2 regions of the Companilactobacillus heilongjiangensis genome follow, and region 1 is predicted to be linked to the other one. Evidence: predicted binding sites of a transcription regulator. Region 1 holds the regulator's gene; the other holds the start of a gene.
What was found. The regulator HrcA, encoded in region 1, represses chaperone genes, less so after heat shock. The targets are predictions, from matches to a motif close to TTAGCACTCNNNNNNNNNGAGTGCTAA.
Positions count from the first base shown of each region.

Region 1 (10,834 bases):
ACAACTTTGGTGTCAAACACATCGTCTTCTCATCAACCGCTGCCACTTACGGCGAGCCTAAACAAATTCCAATTAAGGAAACTGACCCAACCGTTCCAACTAACCCATATGGTGAAAGTAAGTTGGCAATGGAAAAGATCATGCATTGGTGTGACGTCGCTTACGGCATCAAGTTTGTTGCCTTGAGATACTTCAATGTTGGTGGTGCTAAGCCTGATGGTTCAATCGGTGAAGACCACAATCCTGAAACTCACTTGATTCCAGTTGTTCTTCAAGTAGCCGCTGGTCAACGTGACGAATTGACAATCTTTGGTGACGATTACGATACTAAAGATGGTACCAACGTTCGTGACTATGTCCACGTTGAAGACCTCGCTGAAGCTCACCGTTTAGCTATGGAATATTTACGTGCTGACAATGACAGCAATGTCTTTAACCTTGGCTCTTCAAATGGTTTCTCAAACAAAGAAATCCTTGAAGCTGCCAGAAAAGCTACTGGTAAGGAAATTCCTGCTAAAATTGGTCCTAGACGTCCCGGCGATCCAAGTACCTTGATTGCTGATTCAACTAAGGCTAGAACAATCCTTAAATGGCAACCTAAGTACGATGATGTTGAAAAAGTCATCAGCGATGCTTGGAATTTCAAATCTAAACATCTAAATGGTTATGAAGAAGATTAATCATAACATTTCAAAAAAGGAGAAACTCGTGTGAGTTTCTCCTTTTTTGACGTGCCTATAAATAATTATGACGTCGTTTATTTTCTCTAAAGAATTCAGCTTAAAATAAATATTCCAAATCACTAGCAGCAGTCGGATAAGCCATAATTTGCTTAATAACATCCTCATGAGTCATGTGATCTTTAATTGCCATAGTCAATAAATTAATCAAACTATCAGCATTGTTGCTAAGTAAAGTTGCCCCGATAATTTCTGACTTATCGTTCAAAACAATTCTGATCTTAGCTTTAGGGTCGTTAGTATGGCTATATGTAAACCAACCAGTAACATCCTGATCAACCACTTCGGCACCTTCTTGTACACCGACTTTAGCCAATTTAGGACTGCCATAGACAACAGTTGGAATCAATGGCAACTCCAAATCTTTATCAGTTTTACCAGTCAAAATATCACTGACATAATTTGCTTCAAATCCACCTACTGGAGTCAACTTAGGCTGTTTAGTATCGACAACATCCCCGATAGCATAAATATTTTTATTAGTCGACTGCAATTTGGCATTAACAACGACACCGTGACGAGTATACTCAACGCCAGCTTTTTCAAAATCTAAAAAGTCAGTATTAGCAATACGTCCAGTCGCACCAATCACCAAATCGGTTGTTAATTCAAAACCATCTGCGGTTATAGAATAGCGACCATCAGCTTGTTGTTCAATCGCTTGTGTATCAACATTAAAATTGAAATCAACACCTTTAGCCTCTAGTTGCTTAACCAATTCCAAGGCATAACCCTCATTGAAGCCCTTCAAAGGATGGTCATTATGATGAATGACATGCACTTTAGCACCTGTGGCATTCGCAATCGTGGCCATTTCAAAGGCAATGTATCCGGCACCGATAATTGTAATATCCTCTGGCATCTTCTTCAGTGATAAGAAATCAGTACTTGATAACAAGTGTTCTTTTCCCTTGATATTCAAGTAACTAGGACGTTGACCAGTCGCAATAATAAATTTACCAGCTTGGTAATGGTCTTGTCCATTGACAACAATTTCATTTTCAGAAATAAACTTGGGTTGTCCATCAATAGCTGTAATACCGGCATTAACGATACCATCTCGACTGCCTTTAGAAACAGGATCAGTAAATGTCTCTTTAAAAGCCTCAAGTTCTTTCCAATTAACATTTGGAAGTTCATCAAAGCCTTTACCTTGCAACTGTGCAATTCGATCACGTGCTTCAACACCACTCAAAAGTACCTTTTTAGGATCACAACCACGATTAGGACAAGTCCCACCCCAAAGGTTATTTTCCACAATAGCAACATTTTGCCCATTACTCTTCAAATTATGAGCAGCAGCCAACCCAGCAGGACCGGCACCAATAACAATCGTATCAAATTTTTCCATATGAATTCCTCCAATAAAAAAAGCACTTATAACGTTAACCACTAATGATTACATTATAAGCACTTATTGAATATTCTATATAATTGAATGCTCATCCGCTGATAAACAAGTTGGGGGTTTAACAAAAGTATTCATCGAGTACGAAAACTAGCCGGAGGTTGGAAATGATTTTTGCCTGCAATGGAGGTGGCGTTATGGCTTTAGCCATTACACCACGGGACGAGTTTGGATACTTGCTGTACTTTAGCAAGGATTCAAATCGAGGTTCGAGACCGCTCTTCGGCTCGGACCGGTCCCCATAGCTGTCAAAAAATCATTTCCAACCGTAGGCGGAATCCTATTTACTATCGTCCTTACCACGGTTAAGGTTCAAAACAGCCATGAAGGCTTCTTGTGGCACAGAAACACGACCAATTTCCTTCATACGTTTCTTACCTTCTTTTTGCTTGTTAAGTAACTTATCACGACGAGTTCTATCACCACCATAAAGTTTGGCAGTAACATCCTTTCGATAAGCCTTAACGTTAGCACGGGCAACAACTTTATTTCCAATTGCAGCTTGAATAGGAACTTCAAACATCTGTCTAGGAATTACTTCTTTCAACTTGGAAACAATGTCACGACCACGTTTTTGAGCAAAATCTTTGTGAACGATAAAGCTCAAAGCATCAATTGGTTCGCCGTTAAGTAAGATATCCATCTTAACCAATTCACTTGGTTCGTAATCTTCAACATCATAATCCAATGAAGCGTAACCTTTAGTACTTGATTTCAGATCATCGAAGAAGTCGAAAATGATTTCCAACAATGGCAACTTGTAAATAACGTTAACACGATATTTGTCCAAATAATCCATTGTCACGAACTCGCCACGCTTATGTTGGCAAAGTTCCATGACTGGTCCAACAAAGTCCTCAGGTACCATTATTTCAGCCCTAACGAATGGTTCACGGACTTCTTTGATCTCAGATGCATCTGGTAACTCAGCTGGGTTATCCACGACAACTTCATTGCCATCAGTCGTTGTAACATGATAATCAACAGATGGTGAAGTTGTGATCAACTCAAGGTCAAAGTCACGTTCCAAACGTTCTTGAACAACATCCATGTGCAATAGTCCTAAGAAACCAACACGGAAACCAAAGCCTAACGCTTGTGAAGTTTCAGGTTCATATTCTAGGGCTGCATCATTGAGTTGTAATTTGTCCAAAGCTTCATGTAAATCTTCATATTTAGCATTATCAACTGGATAAAGTCCGGCATAAACCATTGGCGTACTCTTACGATAACCAGTCAAAGGTTCGTCGGTCGGATTATCAGCTAATGTGACAGTATCACCAACTTGCGTATCTTTAACTGTCTTGATACTAGCAGTGATATAACCTACATCCCCAGCCATCAAGTAATCACGTTTAACAGCCTTAGGAGACATCACACCGACTTCTGTGACTTCAAAGGTCTTCTTATTACTCATCAATTCAATCGTGTCTCCGACCTTTACAACGCCTTCACGGACACGTACGTCCAACACAACGCCGCGGTAACTGTCATAGACTGAATCAAAAATCAAAGCCTTAAGTGGTTTATCGAGGTCACCTTCTGGAGCTGGCACGTCAGAAACGATTCTTTCCAACAATTCATCCACACCGACACCAGTTTTAGCACTCATCAAAATTGACGATTCAGCATCGATACCGATTGTCTCTTCAATTTCTTCCTTAACCTTGTCTGGTTCAGCAGAAGGTAAATCGATTTTGTTGATTACTGGCACGATTTCTAGGTCATTATCAACGGCCAAATAAGCATTAGCTAATGTCTGAGCTTCAACACCTTGGGCGGCATCAACAACTAACAAAGCTCCCTCACAGGCAGCCAAAGAACGAGAAACTTCATACGAGAAGTCCACGTGTCCTGGGGTATCGATTAAATGGAAGATGTAAGTCTGTCCATCTTTTGCTTCATATTCAAGTTCTACCGCATTCAATTTGATTGTAATACCACGTTCACGTTCCAAGTCCATGTCATCCAGAACTTGAGCTTTCATGTCACGTTTTGATATTGTTTTAGTTCTTTCCAAAATTCGATCAGCAATCGTTGATTTACCATGATCGATATGCGCTACGATAGAAAAATTACGAATTCTTTTTTGTCTTTCTTTTAACTTATCGAGGTCTAAATCCATAAATTGTTCCCTTCTATCAGAAATTTTCTCATTCTGTCTATTTTACACTATTGTACACCGATGTTCTAGACATCAAAAAAGAAGAAGTTCATCACTTCTTCTTAATTAATTATTAGCCATTAAAAGCATCTTTTATTTTATTGAAAAAATTACTATCTTTTTCTTTAACCTTGTCGCCACCAGCTTCAGCGAATTTCTTCAAAGCACTGCGTTGTTCGCCTGACAACTTACGAGGTGTAACGATATTAACTGTAACTTTTTCGTCACCGATACTCTTGCTGTTTAGAACTGGAGCACCTTTACCACGAAGTCTGAAGGTTGTACCTGTTTGAGTACCACTAGGGATATTCAATTGTACAGGTCCATGAACTGTGTTGACTTTGATATCATCACCTAATGTAGCTTGTGGGAAACTGATATTTACTGATGCATAAATTGTTGATCCGTCACGTCTGAACTCCTTGCTTGGAGCAACGTGAAAGACGATGTACAAGTCACCATAAGGTCCACCGTTTGTTCCGGCTTCACCTTGACCATCAAGACGCATTTGTTGTCCATCTTCAACACCAGCTGGAACAGTAACCTTAAGTTCGTGCTTTTCATTTACCTTACCTGAACCGTGGCAAATGTTGCACTTTTCTTTGATTTCTTTACCAGTACCATTGCAGACATCACAAACAACTCTTGTACGCATACGGCCAAGTGGAGTTTGACGATCGACTTCAACAAAACCAGAACCATGACACTTCGAACATGTCTCAGGATGTGTGCCCGGCTTTGCACCAGAGCCATCACAAGTTGAACATTCTTCTTCACGATTGTAGGAAATGTTAGTCTTCTTACCGAAAACTCCCTCTTCAAAAGTTAAATCCATGCGATATTGTAAGTCGGAACCTTGTCTTGGGGCATTAGGATTTTGACGAGCAGCGCCGCCGCCACCGAAGAATTGGCTGAAGATATCTTCAAATCCACCAAATTGATCAGAGCCAGCTCCACCACCGAAGCCGCCAAATCCACCTTGACCACCATTCATACCAGCAGAACCATATTGATCATATTGAGCACGTTTTTGCGGGTCTTTTAATATTTCGTAGGCTGCATTAACTTCCTTAAACTTAGCTTCAGCATCAGGGGCTTTATTCAAGTCGGGGTGATACTTTTTAGAAAGTTTCCGGAATGCCTTTCTTATATCGTCATCAGAAGCGTTCTTATCAACGCCGAGTACGTCATATGGATTTTTATCTGCCATTAAATCACCTTTATGTAATAGGACTAAACGTCTTATTCCTTTTTAACGCTCAAAAGAGCAGTTATTGTTTTTACTATACCATAAACGGTTTTAGTAATTAAACCACTGCTCTTTATCACAATCATTATTTCTTATCTTTATCAGGATCTACTTCTGAGAAGTCGCCGTCAACGGTATTGTCGTCTTTAGGTTTCTTGCCATCAGTTGAACCAGTTGCGCCATCGGCATTTGCACCGTTAGCTTGTTGTGCTTCTTGAGCCTTTTGATAAAGTTTAACAGAAAGGTCTTGAACAATCTTATTCAAATCGTCACGTTTCTTCTTCATGTCTTCAAGGTCACCAGAGTCTTGAGCTTTCTTCAAAGCATCACGAGCATCTTGAGCTTTCTTGATTTCATCGTCAGAAACTTTACCCTTAACGTCTTTTAGAGTCTTGTCAGTAGCGAACAATGTTTGTTCAACGTCGTTCTTAACGTCAACCTCTTCCTTACGTTTGTTATCTTCTTCTTCGTGTTCCTTAGCTTCCTTCATCATCTTGTCGATTTCTTCATCGCTCAAGCCTGATGAACTCTTGATAGTAATCTTTTGTTCCTTGTTAGTACCCATATCTTTAGCAGATACATTAACAATACCGTTCTTATCGATATCGAATGTAACTTGGATTTGTGGTACGCCACGAGGTGCAGCAGGAATATCAGTCAATTGGAAACGACCTAATGTCTTGTTATCAGCAGCCATTGGACGTTCACCTTGTAAGACGTGAATATCAACAGCACTTTGGTTATCAGCAGCAGTTGAGAATACTTGTGACTTGCTTGTTGGGATAGTTGTATTTCTATCGATCAACTTAGTGAAGACACCACCCATTGTTTCGATACCAAGTGATAGAGGTGTAACATCAAGTAAAACAACATCCTTAACATCACCAGAGATAACACCACCTTGAATAGCAGCACCTAAAGCAACGGCTTCGTCAGGGTTGATTGAGTGATCTGGTGCTTTACCAGTCCACTTAGCAACAGAATCTTGAACAGCAGGAATACGTGTTGAACCACCATTTAAGATAACTTTGTCAATGTCAGAGTTTGTTAAGTTAGCATCCTTCAATGCGTTGTCAACAGGAATCTTTGTTCTTTCAACAAGGTCTGATGTCAATTCATCGAATTTAGCACGTGTCAAAGTTTCTTCCAAGTGAAGTGGACCATTGGCACCTGATGAAATAAATGGAAGACTGATTGATGTTTGAGCAACACCTGATAAGTCCTTCTTAGCCTTTTCAGCAGCATCCTTCAAACGTTGTAAAGCCATCTTGTCTTGACCCAAATCAACGCCATTCTTAGCCTTGAATTGTTCAACTAACCAATCGATAATCTTTTGGTCAAAGTCATCACCACCAAGATGTGTATCACCATTTGTTGAAAGTACTTCGAAGACGCCATCGCCCAATTGAAGTACAGAAACATCAAATGTACCACCACCAAGGTCATAAACAAGGACTTTTTCGTCACCCTTATCATTATCTAGACCATAAGCAAGTGCTGAAGCTGTTGGTTCGTTAACGATACGTTGAACATTCAAACCAGCAATCTTACCGGCATCCTTTGTAGCTTGTCTTTGTGAATCATTGAAGTATGCAGGAACTGTGATAACAGCATCTGTAACTTTTTCACCTAAGTAGTCTTCTGAGAACTTCTTGATGTGTTGCAAAATGAATGCTGAAATTTCTTGTGGTGTGTATGACTTGCCGGCTACAGTAACTTTGTAACCTGCTTCACCCATGTGACGCTTGATTGATGAAACTGTATCTGGGTTAGTGATTGCTTGTCTCTTTGCAACTTCACCAACTTGAATTTCACCATCTTTAAAGGCAACAACTGAAGGAGTTGTTCTTGCGCCTTCTGGATTAGTAATAATCTTTGGAGAGCCACCTTCAAGAACGGCTACAGCAGAGTTTGTAGTACCCAAATCAATACCAATAACTTTAGACATAAACCTAAACCTCTTTTATTTTTTTTATTTATTAATTTATTGTGCAACGACAACCATTGCTGGACGAAGTACACGATCCTCAAGTTTATAACCCTTTTGAAGAACTTGTACAACGGTATTTTTAGCATGCTTATCATCGGCTGGAACAGTTTGAACAGCTTGACTAAAGATTGGATCAAATTTCTCACCAACACCGTCAATTGCTGTCACATGATTATTTTCAAATGCTTTAACCATGTGTTGTTGAACCATTTCAATGCCCTTTTTTAGTTGCTTGCTGGCATCATCGTCAGCTTCAACACTCAAAGCACGTTCAAGATTATCCAAAACAGGTAGAATTTCTGTGGCCAACTTTTGACCATCATATTTAAGGATGTCAGCGACTTCCTTGCTATGACGTTTGGTCATATTTTGCATTTCTGCTTGGCTTCTTAAAAGATTGTCTTCTAAGTCAGAATTCTTTTTCTTCAAATCCGCAATTTCTTTATCTTTGGGATCGATTTTCTTAGCCTGTTCTGCTTTAGCTTTCGTTGCAGCTTTTGCATCAGTCTTTGGAGCTGCTTCTTTTTTAGAAGTCTTCAAATTCTGGTCTGTTTCTTTATCTGCCATTACTTCCTCCTAAAAATTTCAAGAATCATCATACCTTGAATAATAATCAATTAGTCTTTTGGCTAATTCAACTCTAAATTCTCCGAGCAAACCAATCAATTGTGAATAGTGCATGGTTGTTGGGCCAAGTAAGGCAATAACACCTTTTCCATGATGTCCAACATCGTAATTTGCAGTGATGATACTGTAATTTTTCAACGCATCACTACCTAATTCACTTCCGAGACGAACACGAATGCCGTCATCAGAAATGCTAGGATCTAGTAATTTTCTCAAATCAGTACTCTGATTCATAATTGAAAACAGCGACTGAACTTGCGATAGATCATCATTGTTTGCATAATTCAAAAGATTCAATTGTCCGTCGACATAATACTTCTCGGCACCAGCCTTTTTGAAAAGCTGATCCATCATATCCAACAGTCCGTCGGATGAGTACATATACTCGGAAAGAATTGCTGGCACATCGTTGTGCAACATTTGAATAACCTTTGGTAAAGGCTGTCCAACTAACTTGTCGTTTACGATGTTAACAATTTTTTCAATTAAAGAAGTATCAAAATCATCATCTATTGTATAAATATTATTCTCAACATTATTATCGCTTGTAACGATGATTGCCATAAGTTGATGTGGGTTCAAAGGAACAATTCTAAAACCTGTTAAAAGGATTGAACTGCTCTCAGGACCTAAAGTGATAGCTGTGTAACTGGTCAGATGAGATAGAATCTTGGCAGATTGTTCAATAATATCATCAATTTGGTGATATGTTTTGCCAAAATCATCGTCAATTCTCTGCGCAATATCTTGTGGCACGCTTGTAGGCTGTACCAAATGATCAAGATAATAGCGGTATCCCATCGCTGAAGGAATTCTACCAGATGAAAGATGGGTTTTCTCGAGATAACCAACTTCCTCTAGCATTGCCATTTCATTTCTGATTGTCGCAGAACTTACATGGAAAGGTAATTCATTCATCAATGTCTTCGAACCAACCGGCTGGCCGGTATCTGTAAATATGCGCACGACTTCTCTCAAGATAGCATCTTGACGTTGTGATAGCATTATACCGTCCTCCTTTTTAGCACTATTCATACCTGAGTGCTAACAATGTAAAATATAACAATCTATCCTATTAGTGTCAAGTATGCACGCTCAATTTCTCTAATTTTTCAGCGATTATTTTAAATTTGGCATTCTATGGTAAGATTTAGGAAAAATCCAATCAACACGAGGTAAATTATGCTCAATCAAATTATTGGTGTAAAATTTCTTGCTTCCAGATCTTATGAAGAACTACTTGAAAAACCTTGGGACATTTTAACTTCTGGAGATCAATACAGCTACGTTAGCCGTGGCTTCAAAGTTGCAGTTGGTGATTTAGTTATCGTTCCAAATTCTGGATACAATGACACGGTCGTTGTCCCTGCTGTTGTTACTGAAGTAGATATCAACGAAGAGCCCACACGCGCCACCCGTCCGATATTAGCAGTTATTACTAAAGAACAACTTATGCACCGTGAAGGACAAGCATATGGTGTACATAAAGAACTGACCAATCGTGAACTTATTTTCAAACAATTGAATAAGGAATACGACCAAGCAGTCAGAATGGAACAGATTAAGAAGATGTCCAAAACCAATCCAACAATTGCCGCCCTTTTGAATGAATTAAACAAGCAAGACGAAATCTTAGAAGAACATCACTCACTGCCAAAAACACAGATCACTCGAGCTATTGATTCTAAATTATTTTAAATATTGAGATTGTGACAAAACATGGTCAGCTTTCGAGCATTAAGGAAAATAGCTCCAGTAATCCGATTTTGGATTGCTGGAGCTATTTGTTTTAAGCTGAAAAGCTATGCTTTGTTGCAAGTTTGAGGTGAAAATAGTCACATCACAGCCCCATTATTTTTGTAAAGCTTTAATAGAATTCTTCTTATCAAGTTCCAATTGTTTAACCAAACCATCAGCACCGTCAAATTTAACCTCGCCACGTAAATAACGGACCCATTCAATAGCGACGTGTTTGCCATAAATATCCTGATCAAAGTCGAAGATATTAGTCTCAATCGTCACACCGGTATTTTCTTTGAACGTCACATTATAGCCAACTGAGGTCATGGCGTTATACCAGACACCGTCAATTTTCATCCGCGTGGCATAGACACCAATGGCTGGTATTACTTGTGAACCATCGACTGCCAAATTGGCCGTGGGATAGCCCAGTGTCCGACCTCTTTGCAAGCCGTGAATGACTGTCCCTTGGTTTTGGTAGACATAACCCAGAAATTCATTAGCAGTACCCATATGACCTTGCAAAATAAACTCTTTGATAGCACTTGAACCAATTTTTTGTCCATCAATCAATTGCTCAGGGACTGTGACTGTTTCAAAGCGGCCTTGAGCATAATTTGGCAGGTTTTGCATATTGGCAATATCTTTCTTGCCATAAGTATAGTCAAATCCAGCTACAACAAACTTAGCCTTGAGGCCAACCATATATTGATCGACAAAATCTTGTGGCTTTAAGTGCGCAAAATCGTCAGTAAAATGAACAAAATAGAGGTAATCCACCCCTAATTGTTCTACTAATTCAGCTTTACGTTGCATAGTTGATAAATACTTAAAATCTGTTTCATGTTGATAAATCGTTCTTGGAGAACAGTCAAACGTCATCAAAACAGCCTTGAGGTTGCGTTCATGAGCTAAT
Region 1 covers NZ_CP012559.1:1,436,908-1,447,741, forward strand. The annotation lists gene galE (UDP-glucose 4-epimerase GalE) at 1-680, shown strand, start outside; gene JP39_RS06525 (dihydrolipoyl dehydrogenase family protein) at 781-2,091, opposite strand; gene lepA (translation elongation factor 4) at 2,429-4,273, opposite strand; gene dnaJ (molecular chaperone DnaJ) at 4,386-5,522, opposite strand; gene dnaK (molecular chaperone DnaK) at 5,647-7,509, opposite strand; gene grpE (nucleotide exchange factor GrpE) at 7,546-8,118, opposite strand; gene hrcA (heat-inducible transcriptional repressor HrcA) at 8,137-9,183, opposite strand; gene JP39_RS06555 (hypothetical protein) at 9,361-9,876, shown strand; gene ribF (riboflavin biosynthesis protein RibF) at 10,030-10,834, opposite strand, start outside.

Region 2 (10,834 bases), 1.3 Mb from region 1:
GAAACAATCGCAGCAATTAGGAAAGCTATCGTAACAGCTGGTCCTGCGTGCAATGCAGCCTCGTGTCCGGGAAGAATAAAAATACCTGTACCAATTACAGCACCAATTCCTAAAGATAGTAAATCTCTGGCGCCAAGACTCTTTGTCAGTCTGGAATCGGCTTCGAGATACGTATCGACCGATTCCTTCTTAAAGACATTTTTCATGAATTTTCTCCTTAAAACTGCGTAACCAAAATTACACTAAGTCTAAAGTCTACTACAATTTTTTTCATGAAAAAAGATATTTTGTGCAGAAAATGTAAACAATTGTTCAATTTCACTTCACAGTCCACATAAAATACTGTATTTCCGCCTCCGGTCACCAGTAATATATAGTCTGCTGTGAGGACCGGCCCGAGCCAAAGAACGGTCTCGAGCCTCGATTTGAAGCCCTGCCACAGCCCAGCAGGTCTTCAAAGTCGTCCGTGGTGTAATTGCTAAAGCAATAACGCCACCTTCACTGCATACTATATATTACTGGTAACCTACGGCTATTGTATTTTCGACTTTAAATTTATTGAAATATTCATATTATTTTCAGTAAACGCAGATATTCTTGATTTACATAATGTGATTAATAAAAGGTTAGAAAAAAACATACAACGAAAAAAAGCCAGACAACTCCAATATTGGAATTACCTAACCCTCAATTTATGAATAATATTTTAATTTCTTAATAACAAATGCATAGGATACTCGTTAATTTACGCCAAAAAATCAAACTAGTCTTCAGGCGCTAGACCTTGGCTCGCACCAGTCTCACAGCATAAAGACTACCTCACACCCAAAGACGGAACATCCTACTTACCCTCAGTACGATACTTTGTTGGTGCGACCCCAGTGTATTTTTTGAATGTCTGACTGAAATAACTCAGACGTGTGAATCCCAGTGAATCGGAAATGTCGTTGACACTCTTGTCTGACTCCTTCAACAGCAGCATTGCCTTTTGAATTTTACGGGCATTCAAATAAACGGAAAAGCTCAAACCAGTTTCACGCTTAAACAATTTGCTAAAATAGTAATCCGATAAATAAACTTTACTAGACACCTGATCCAATGTTAGTCGCTTATTCAAATTGCTATCAATATATTCGATTGCTGAAATGATAGAGCTATTTGACGTTGACATGACTTTGATTTGTTGCAAAGCATGCCCCTCACTATCCGCCAATTCATCCATTGCCTCGTTGACATCTAAGGAATATCTAATAACAAAGTTATCGATTCCCCGATCTTTAATAATCAATTTGGCAACGCTTTCTGCCATATTACGCAAAAAAAGAACATGTTCCTGTAATTGCTGCATGGCACGAAGATGTTCTTCATTCGTACCCTTTTGAATATCCTTAGCCACGCAGACTTTACCCACTCGTTGATTGATACTACTGATTCGTAACGGTGCATCAGCGTATTCTAAATTATACTTAAATTTATTGACACTTAATTTGGATAAGTCAGTCATTTTATTCATCCTGGTCAAAGCACTGCCTTCTGCCAAGTCACCAAATATACCCGCCTGTAAATGGTCGTCTGTGCCCAAGACAAATACAGCGATGTCATTTGTTTGTGCGTAAGACTGCAACAAGCGGATAATCACTTTTTCATTGCTAGATAATAAAGACTGTAAATCAAATTCTTCCATAATTATTAGCCAACCAATCTACAATATTTAAATCTTCGAATTTAGATATTCCATTAGGACTACCGCATCATTATGTTCCTCATCTTTAGCGCTAAATAATATAAGAACATCTTGTTTTTCTAATGCCGTTTTTAAATTTGTCAAAAACTCTTCTGTGTAAGGATTTGCATTTATTTCTGCTAAATACTTTGTTTTAAAGTCCGCGTATTTTTCAGGATCATGACTGAACCACTTGCGCAATTCGGCAGTTGGAGCAATTTCTTTAGCCCAAAGGTCCAAATCTGCTCGAACTTTTGAGATGCCACGAGGCCAAAGACGATCCACAAGAACTCGATATCCCTCAGGCAATTCCTTGTCATAAATACGTTTCATAATCAACTTAGTCATTTTTGATAACCTTCTCTCATCCATTTTAATTGTATCACAGGAATTACTAATGATTTTTGTTAATTTTTTGACTAATTTAGCACTCGACAATCAAGAGTGCTAAATTCTTGAATTCTATCCGAGACGATTTTACAATGTATTTGTAATAAAGGGAAAGGAAGTAACATAGTATGACAAATGAAATTATGGATCGTAATAATTTGATGAGAAACTGGTTCAACAATGATTCGTGGATGAACAATTTTCCATCTATATTTGACAACAATTTCCCAGAGGACTCAACTCTAAAAACTGATATTAAGGAAACAGATAAGAATTATGAGGTCCATGTGGATATGCCGGCATTTGATAAGAAGGATATTGACATCAATTATGAAAATAATGTTTTAACAGTTAGTGGCCATCGTGATAGTTTCAATGATCACAATGATAAGAACGGTGACATGATTATGAGTGAACGTTCAAGCGGCCGCTTTATGAGACAATATCACTTGCCAGCAGTCGATACTAAAAATATCAAAGCTAATTATGACAAGGGTGTCTTGATGATTGATCTTCCAAAGTTGGAAAACAAGGTTGATTCTGGACATCACGTTGATATTGACTAGTTTTTCTTGAACTGCCGCCTCCGGTTGCCAGAGATATTTCGTCTGCTGTGAGGACCGATTCGAGCTAAAGCTCTAACTCCACCTTCACCGCTGGTGAATATCTCTGTCAGCCTACGGCTAATGTTTTGAAATTAATCAGTTAGATTTTTGAAACATAAATAAATTTGGTCGAAAGTATTTTTTAACATTTTTAATACTTTCAGCCTTTAAAACTTAGTATCAATTTAACTTCGACTTTTCAAATGAGTCTAACAATCTTAAGAATTTAGATTGTCAGGCTCTTTTTTTGATCTCATTTATATATTTCGAAGTCTTGATAAACTCTAATCCAGAAATACACTAGCCAGAGGTTTTCAGCAATTTAGTTACGCAATGACGGTGGCGTTATTGCTTTAGCAATTACACCACGGACGTGTTTTGAGATTTGCGTACTTTGCGAAGCTCAAAATCGAGGTTCGAGACCGCTTTCTGGCTCTGGCCGGTTCCCATAGCGTAAACTAAATTGCTGAAAACTGGAGGCGAAACTCTACAAAATGTAACTTTTGGCACCAAATTCACAAAATCTTCACATTTTCAGAATATTTAATTCATAAAGATTCAGTATTATATAAATTGTAGATGAGAGATATAAGTAATCCCTTTTCTCACCCCCTATAACATATATATTTAATCCCCTAAATAAAAACACCTTTCCCCGAGGTGTTTTTTTATGTATTTTAGGTGCCTGCCGGTAGTAGTTGAGCAAAAAATAAGCTATACTAATATGTGCAGAGCGGAATTTTTCCACTCTCGTGGGATGTAGCGAATTTTGCTACAAAAGGACAAAAGAATTTATACAATAAAAAAAGACTTATCAACAATGGGCTATCCAGATTCAAATGATTTTTAGAAATTTAAACAACAAATAACTTTATGATAAGCCTGCAATTATAAACCGTAGATTAGAGACAACGACTCTATTCTCATCCCCCCTATTAACAATATTCAATCCCCTAAGAAAAAGGCATCCTTCCCCAAGGATGTCTTTTTTGTTTTGCCGTCTCCGGTTTCACGAGATATTTCGCCTGCTGTGAGGACCGATTCGAGCCAAAGTTCGGTCTCGAATCTCGCTTTTAAGCCTTGCAAAACCGGCAAGTCTCAAAAGTCGTCCGTGGAGTAAGAGCTGAAGCTCTAACTCCACCTTCACTGCTGGTGAATATCTCGTGAAACCTCCGACTAATTTATTCTTCATATATGCAGCAAATTACAGGTATCTTAGAATACAATCACAAACGACAAGAAAAAAATAACCCTGATCTAACGCTTTAATATTTTAAGCATTGATCAAGATTATCCATCCATTCAAAATTCATTCAACTACGTTATCCAAAACATCCGTAATTTAAATATACAGTAACATTTAAAACTCCAAATACCCTAGCTGGAGGGCGCCGGTGAATGGTAGTACGCAGTGAAGGTGGCGTTATTGCTTTAGCAATTACACCACGGACGTGTTTTGAGACGCGATTTTCGGCTCAAAACCGAGGTTCGAGACCGCCTTTTGGCTCGGACCGGTCCTCACAGCGGACTGCCATTCACCGGCACCCGGAAGCGGCATATACTATTTAATCAATTGACCACGCAAAATAAATTCTGATGGAATTGACTTCTTTACGATGTCTTTTTCGAAAATAGACCAGAAAGCATACTCGCCGATTTCCATTAATTTATGATCAATAGTAGAAAAGTTCATCAAACGACTGTAATCTAAATCTTCCTGACCAATTACAGGGATATCAATATTCATTTTGTGCAACTCTGATAAAACTCCAACTGCCACTTGATCACTGTTAGCGAAAACCACTTGTAACTTTGGATCTCGCTCTATCAGATATTTAGCAGCTTTTACTCCTTCACTATAACCTTGAGCTCCCATATACAAATGCTTGGGGGTGATTTTTTTACCAAATACTTTTTCAAAGGAACCCTTAGTTTGCTTAGTCGATTGGCTATATTCTTCACTTCGGGAGAGTGTAACGCCGATATGCTCAAATTTTAATCTGCGCAACAGGTCGAATACTTTGGTATATGACTCTTCACGATTGGTATACGCACAAGAAATTGGATAGTCGAAAGTATCTTCGCAACAGGTAATCGTTCCATACTGTTGATACTCCATAATTTTTTCAAAGGAAATTTTTCGAGAAGTAAAGATTAAGCCATCGAATGACTGATGCTTCAACATTTCCAAATACTTTATCTCATTTTTGGCACTATAATCTGATGGCAATAGTGTCACTTGATAGTTTTCTTTAAACGCCGCTTCAGTAATAGCCGAAATCAACTTTTGGAAATATGGAATATTAATATACGGCAAAACGACCCCGACCATATGAGTTTTACCTGTACTCAAGGCCCGCGCCACATCGTTTGGATGGTAGTCCAATTCTTCCATTGCCCGCAAAATATCTTGTTTCGTATCGTCGGCAACGTAACTTAAATTATTGATGACCCGTGAGACAGTCGAAACTGAATGACCGGATCTTTTGGCAACATCGCGAATATTTGACATGATTTTCACTCCAATTTCTGATTGTTAGCTTGCTACGTATTAAATTATTGACTTATTTATAGAAAAAATCAAAATTCATAATTTCTTCACATTTTCAAAATATTTGGTTCACACTTATCAAGTATAGTATTAGTTGTAGATGAGAGATAAGAAATCTCATCTCATCCCCCCTATAACATATATATTTAATCCCCTAAAAAATTAAAAGAACACCTTCCCCGGGTGTTCTTTTTTCGTGCATTATTTTTCAGCTGCGTGAATGGCTGCCGCCTTGAACATTAGATCATCAACAGTGATATTTTTAAACCCAACATCCTGCATCATCTCAGCCAATCGTTTGATACTGACAAATTTGTTAACTGAATCATCTAAATATTGATACTCCGGCTGACTCTTGGCGAAAACTTTGCCCATCAAAGGCATTATATGATTGAAATACATCTGCCAGCCAATTTTGATAACTGGAGTTTCCACTTTGAAAGCTTCCAGACAGATTAACTGCCCACCGGGTTTCAAAACTCGATAGATTTCTTGTAGAGCCTTATCGGCGTCTGGTACATTGCGCAAGCCAAAGCCAATCGTGACTACCTCGAAACTATTATCCTGATAGGCCAGTTTCATAGCATCGCCAATTTCCAAATTCACGTTGGTTACTTCAGCGGCACTGACTTTTTGTTGGGCAATCTTCAACATCTCTTGGCTGAAATCCATTCCAATTACTTTGGCATGGGGATAACGTTTGGCTAAAGTAATTGTCCAGTCTGCTGTCCCACAACAGAGATCCAAAATATTATCAGGTCCCACCGTGATTTTCGATGTTGCCTTTTGACGCCACTTTTGATGTGTTCCCAAACTCATGATTGAGTTCAGCTTGTCATAATTTTCAGCAATATTATTGAACGTTTTTTGCACGTCTTTTTCTGGTACTTTATTGGTCAGTCCCATAATTTACCTCTAATCGATGTTGTTTACTCGTCCATAATAGTACATGTATTTAACACCACTGTCAGAAATAACAAATTTTGAAACACCAGCGTTATCTGGTTGGATGATTTGTGAAATATTTTGTGCTCCGGTAACAACTTTCATAAATGAACGACTGACAAATCCGTGACAGACGACCATGATTTTTTCGTCACCTTTTTTTGCCATATCATCCATAAAATCTTCAACACGTTTGTAGACGTCCGCATATTCCTCACCATCTTTGGCATATTTAGTATAACCAGGCAATAAATAGTTATTTTCATCGAATACATCAGGATATTTATCGTGCAACTCTGACTCTTTAAGTCCATCCCATGAACCATAATCTGCTTCATAAAGACGTTTGTCTTGTTTAATTTCGTGAACATTTTGATTCAAAATCTCGGCTGTCTGCATAGCACGTTTCATTGGACTTGAATAAATTTCATCAAATTTATTAATATCAATATATTTTTTTAATTCTTCAACTTGGGCAATTCCTTTGGCGTTAAGTGGCTTGTCAGTAGACATACCATTGATACGTCCCTCATAGTTGGTATCCGTTTCGCCATGTCTTACAATATATAACTCGACCATAAAAATACTCCTCTGTGTTAGCGCTTTAATTTAACACCTTTTAGTATTTCATTATTGACTTTGCATTGCAACTCAATTATAGTGAAAGCAATCAAATAGAATCCTTTAAACATTGGTCCCGTGAGGCTAAGAAGGAAACACGTTCAGTCTTTTATTTCGCATACACGGGATGGAGGACTATTTTTTTTGCAAAATTTTACTTGGGGGAGATGTTCATTATGGATCCAAATAGTAAAGACTATCGCAATCCGGATGCAGTTTTAGACGTTTATGAAAAGCCACCTTTAAGCACGTGGGCTTTCCTATCATTACAGCACTTATTCTCAATGTTTGGCGCCACCGTTTTAGTGCCACTACTTGTTGGACTTGATCCAAGTATCGCGCTATTCAGTTCTGGTGTCGGAACAATTATTCATATTTTAATAACTCACCGGAAGATTCCAGCTTACATGAGTTCCAGTTTCTCATTCATTGTGCCGATGGTCGCGTTGATGAAGACCGTAGGTTATGCCGGAGTCGCTCAAGGTACCATTGCCGTTGGCTGTGTTTACCTAATTGTTTCATTGATTGTTGGCTTCGTTGGTTCTGACTGGATCGACAAAGCTTTGCCACCTATCGTTGTTGGACCAATCGTTATCGTCATTGGTATGTCAGTTGCCGGAAGTGCTGCTAACAACGCCATGATGAACGGTTCTCACTACGATTTGAAATACTTCGGAGTTGCCATGTTCACACTTTTCTTAACCGTCCTATTGAACATGTATCTCCGTGGTTTCTGGAGTAATATTGCTATTTTACTAGGTATCGTTGGTGGATACATTCTATCCGTTGCCTTAGGTATCGTTGATTTTTCAAAAGTCATCTCAACACCTTGGCTTAAGTTACCTGCTTTCGATTTAATGTTCGTTAACTACATGCCCAAACAAATTTATTGGGGCGCTATCCTGAGTTTTGCGCCGATTGCCTTCGTTACAATGGCTGAACACTTGGGACATATCATGGTGCTAGATGAATTGACTCACCGTGATTTCTTCAAAGATCCTGGTCTTCACAAAACTCTAGCCGGTGATGGTACAGCTTCAATCGTGGCTGCCTTCCTTGGTGGTCCTCCTATCACATCATACGGTGAAAACATTGGTGTTATGGCCGTTAACAAAATTTTCAGTGTGTACGTTGTTATGGGTGCCGCAGTCTTCGCTGCCTTGTTCGGGTTCGTTGGTAAACTGAGTGCCTTAATCCAAACAGTTCCCGGTCCTGTAATCGGTGGTATCAGTTTCGTCTTGTTCGGTGTTATTTCATCTAGTGGTTTGAGAATCCTAGTTGATAATAAAGTCGATTTTAACGAGAAACGTAACTTGATGATTGCCTCGGTTATCTTGGTTATCGGTATCGGTAATGCCTACCTCCAAATCGGTACTTTCCAGTTTACTGGTGTTGGTGTGGCTACTGTTGTTGGTATTATTCTCAACTTGATTTTGCCTAAATATGCCCTCTCAGAAAATTGGGACGATGATAAAGACAAATGGGAAAAAGATAAAAAAACTAAGTAGAATTTAAAAGGTAGTCCTGACAAGGGGCTACCTTTTTTGGTTGGTATTAAAATATGGTGCTTCCGGTTTCCGGTGAATGAAGTTACGCTATGGGGACCGGTCCGAGCCAAAGTACGGTCTCGAACCTCGATTTTGAACTTCGCATAAACCGCGAATTTCAAAACTCGTCCCGTGGTGTAATGGCTAAAGCCATAACGCCACCTCCATTGCTGTAACTTCATTCACCGGAAACCTACAGCTGGGCCTTGTTTTAAAACTAAATTTCTCTTAATTCTAATGTTTAATTTCTACTTCCAATTGACAAATAACTTTCAATATTAAAAGCAAGAAAACGCAAAAAAGATGTATCGAATAATCGGAACAAATTGACTCATTCTGATTATTTAATACATCTTTTTCTTCGTAATATATATTAGAGCCAAAAAGTTACTGTAGCATCGCTGTTAATTTTTCGATCTGTTTCTTTATTTTTTGTCCATAATCCGTATCTTTAACGGTTATTCTTTCGGACGAACGCTCTACTATTTGTTTTGCTATCACTACGTCTGACATTTCTTCAATCGACTTTTTTCTTGATGTGAAGGACTTCAATGTTTCCAAACGCATGCCGTATGAATCGAATAGCAATGCATAGCCACCTATTTCACTATTCCTGTCATCTGCTTCTGATAACCCATTTACCACAACAATTTTCTTATTTGCCATGATTGGTGATTCATCGGCATCTGGTGTGTGGCCGTTGATTATGTGTCCACGGCTATTTAGTTCAAACTCCTTCATTAACTTATCCGCAAACCACTCTTCCTTACACAATTTAAAGAATGGATTACAGTGTTCTTTTTGGAGTTCTGTGTCGTCAATGAAATAGCGCTCAAACGTTGCCATTTTATCTCTGCCAAATAATGGAGAATTTTTTCCTTCCCATAAGTACCAGATGAAATCGGAGTTATAACAATCGCCAGTTGTTGGGTGTCTCATACCATCTTTTAGCACGTATTCTGAATAATCACAGAAACTCTTGCCTGAATACTCATGACCATCTTGTTGCCACTTTAGAAAGTTACCTTTCTCATCAACTGGAATACAGCCGTGGAAAAGTAGATTGCCATTATGCTTCAGATACATTGAACCATTGTCGAGCATGTACCACATGTGTTCATTCAATTGCGATGAATGCGTGAATTGATTGATCAGATCGATAATAACGGTCTGTTCACTATGCGTAATTTGATAAGGATTGGCGGGATTGACTGTTTGAAAACAGCCGTGTTTGATAGGGTAAGTTTTATCCCCGATGGTAACTGATTTCTTATCTAAACTTAGTTTATCCAACAATAGGCGGTCATTCATGCCAAATTCAGGACGGCGTTTGATTGCTTGACCTTCCAGCTTGAATTGCATGATAGCCGCAGCTTGTTGAACACAGTTGTCGATATCCTTTTCCTCATTAGTTTCCCCAGTGATGTTAACTTTCGATTCGAAATTTGGGATTGGCACATAGGCGTGGGTCGCAAACTTTATCATTGAAGTTAAATCGATGCCATAAACATCTTCCAACAACCTGAGATTATGATAACGAGCACAGATGCGGATCACATTTAGCATACATAATTTAGAGCCGGCCAAACTTCCCATCCATAATATATCGTGATTGCCCCATTCGAAATCAAAGTTTTGCCAGGTGTCACTCAACTGTTTAATGACACTTTCGGGGTGACGACCACGGTCATAAACATCCCCAATAATATGGATTCGTTCGATAGCTAATTTTTGAATAGCGTGACAGATTGAGATGATAAATTCTTCGCCCATCTGCAAATTTACTAGTGTTTTGACCATTTCACGATAATACTGTTGCTTGTCCTGCGTGTCCAAATTGCCGAAAACTATCTTTTCTGAGATGTCGCGGAGATTGCTGTCGAGAGCATCATAGACAATATTGCGGGGATACTTGCCAGAAATATAACGAACGATTTCAACTAAACGATTAATTGTTTCCATATACCATTGCTTGGCATCGTCTGTATCAGTTAGCTTTTCATTTATATTCTCCAAAACTTCTTCGGGATAGTAAATTAGACAGACTAACTTCTTTTGATTCAGCTTGGTCAAACGTCCATTGAAAACTTCTTCAACTTTACGGCTGACATTACCCGCACCACTACGAATAATATTTAAATATTTATCATCATTACCATGAATATCGCTGATAAAAGCTTCAGTTCCTTTTGGTAAATTCAAGTTTGATGTTAAATTAACTATTTTAGTCTTTATCTCATTAATATTTGTGAATTCGTTGTCCATTTTATGTGCTATGCCTTCCCAAGATAATCCGTCATCTTCAGTTCTGATAGCGTATACAATTGAACTATACCAAATGAATTCATTAATTCCAAGTATCACAATTATATTTGAGTTAAAATTATAGTTATAGGAGGATATATTATGAATTTAAACTTAGATTCTACAGTAACTTTGAACAATGGTGTTG
Region 2 covers NZ_CP012559.1:150,393-161,226, reverse strand. The annotation lists partial or broken gene JP39_RS00675 (APC family permease) at 1-206, opposite strand, end outside; gene JP39_RS00670 (AraC family transcriptional regulator) at 842-1,684, opposite strand; gene JP39_RS00665 (DUF488 domain-containing protein) at 1,712-2,071, opposite strand; gene JP39_RS00660 (Hsp20/alpha crystallin family protein) at 2,242-2,679, shown strand; gene JP39_RS00655 (LacI family DNA-binding transcriptional regulator) at 4,280-5,230, opposite strand; gene ubiE (bifunctional demethylmenaquinone methyltransferase/2-methoxy-6-polyprenyl-1,4-benzoquinol methylase UbiE) at 5,471-6,175, opposite strand; gene JP39_RS00645 (histidine phosphatase family protein) at 6,185-6,793, opposite strand; gene JP39_RS00640 (uracil-xanthine permease family protein) at 7,012-8,343, shown strand; gene JP39_RS00635 (fructose-bisphosphatase class III) at 8,770-10,746, opposite strand; gene JP39_RS00630 (aldo/keto reductase) at 10,789-10,834, shown strand, end outside.
Region 2: the regulator HrcA is predicted to act here: its motif matches at 2,148-2,174, upstream of JP39_RS00660 (Hsp20/alpha crystallin family protein).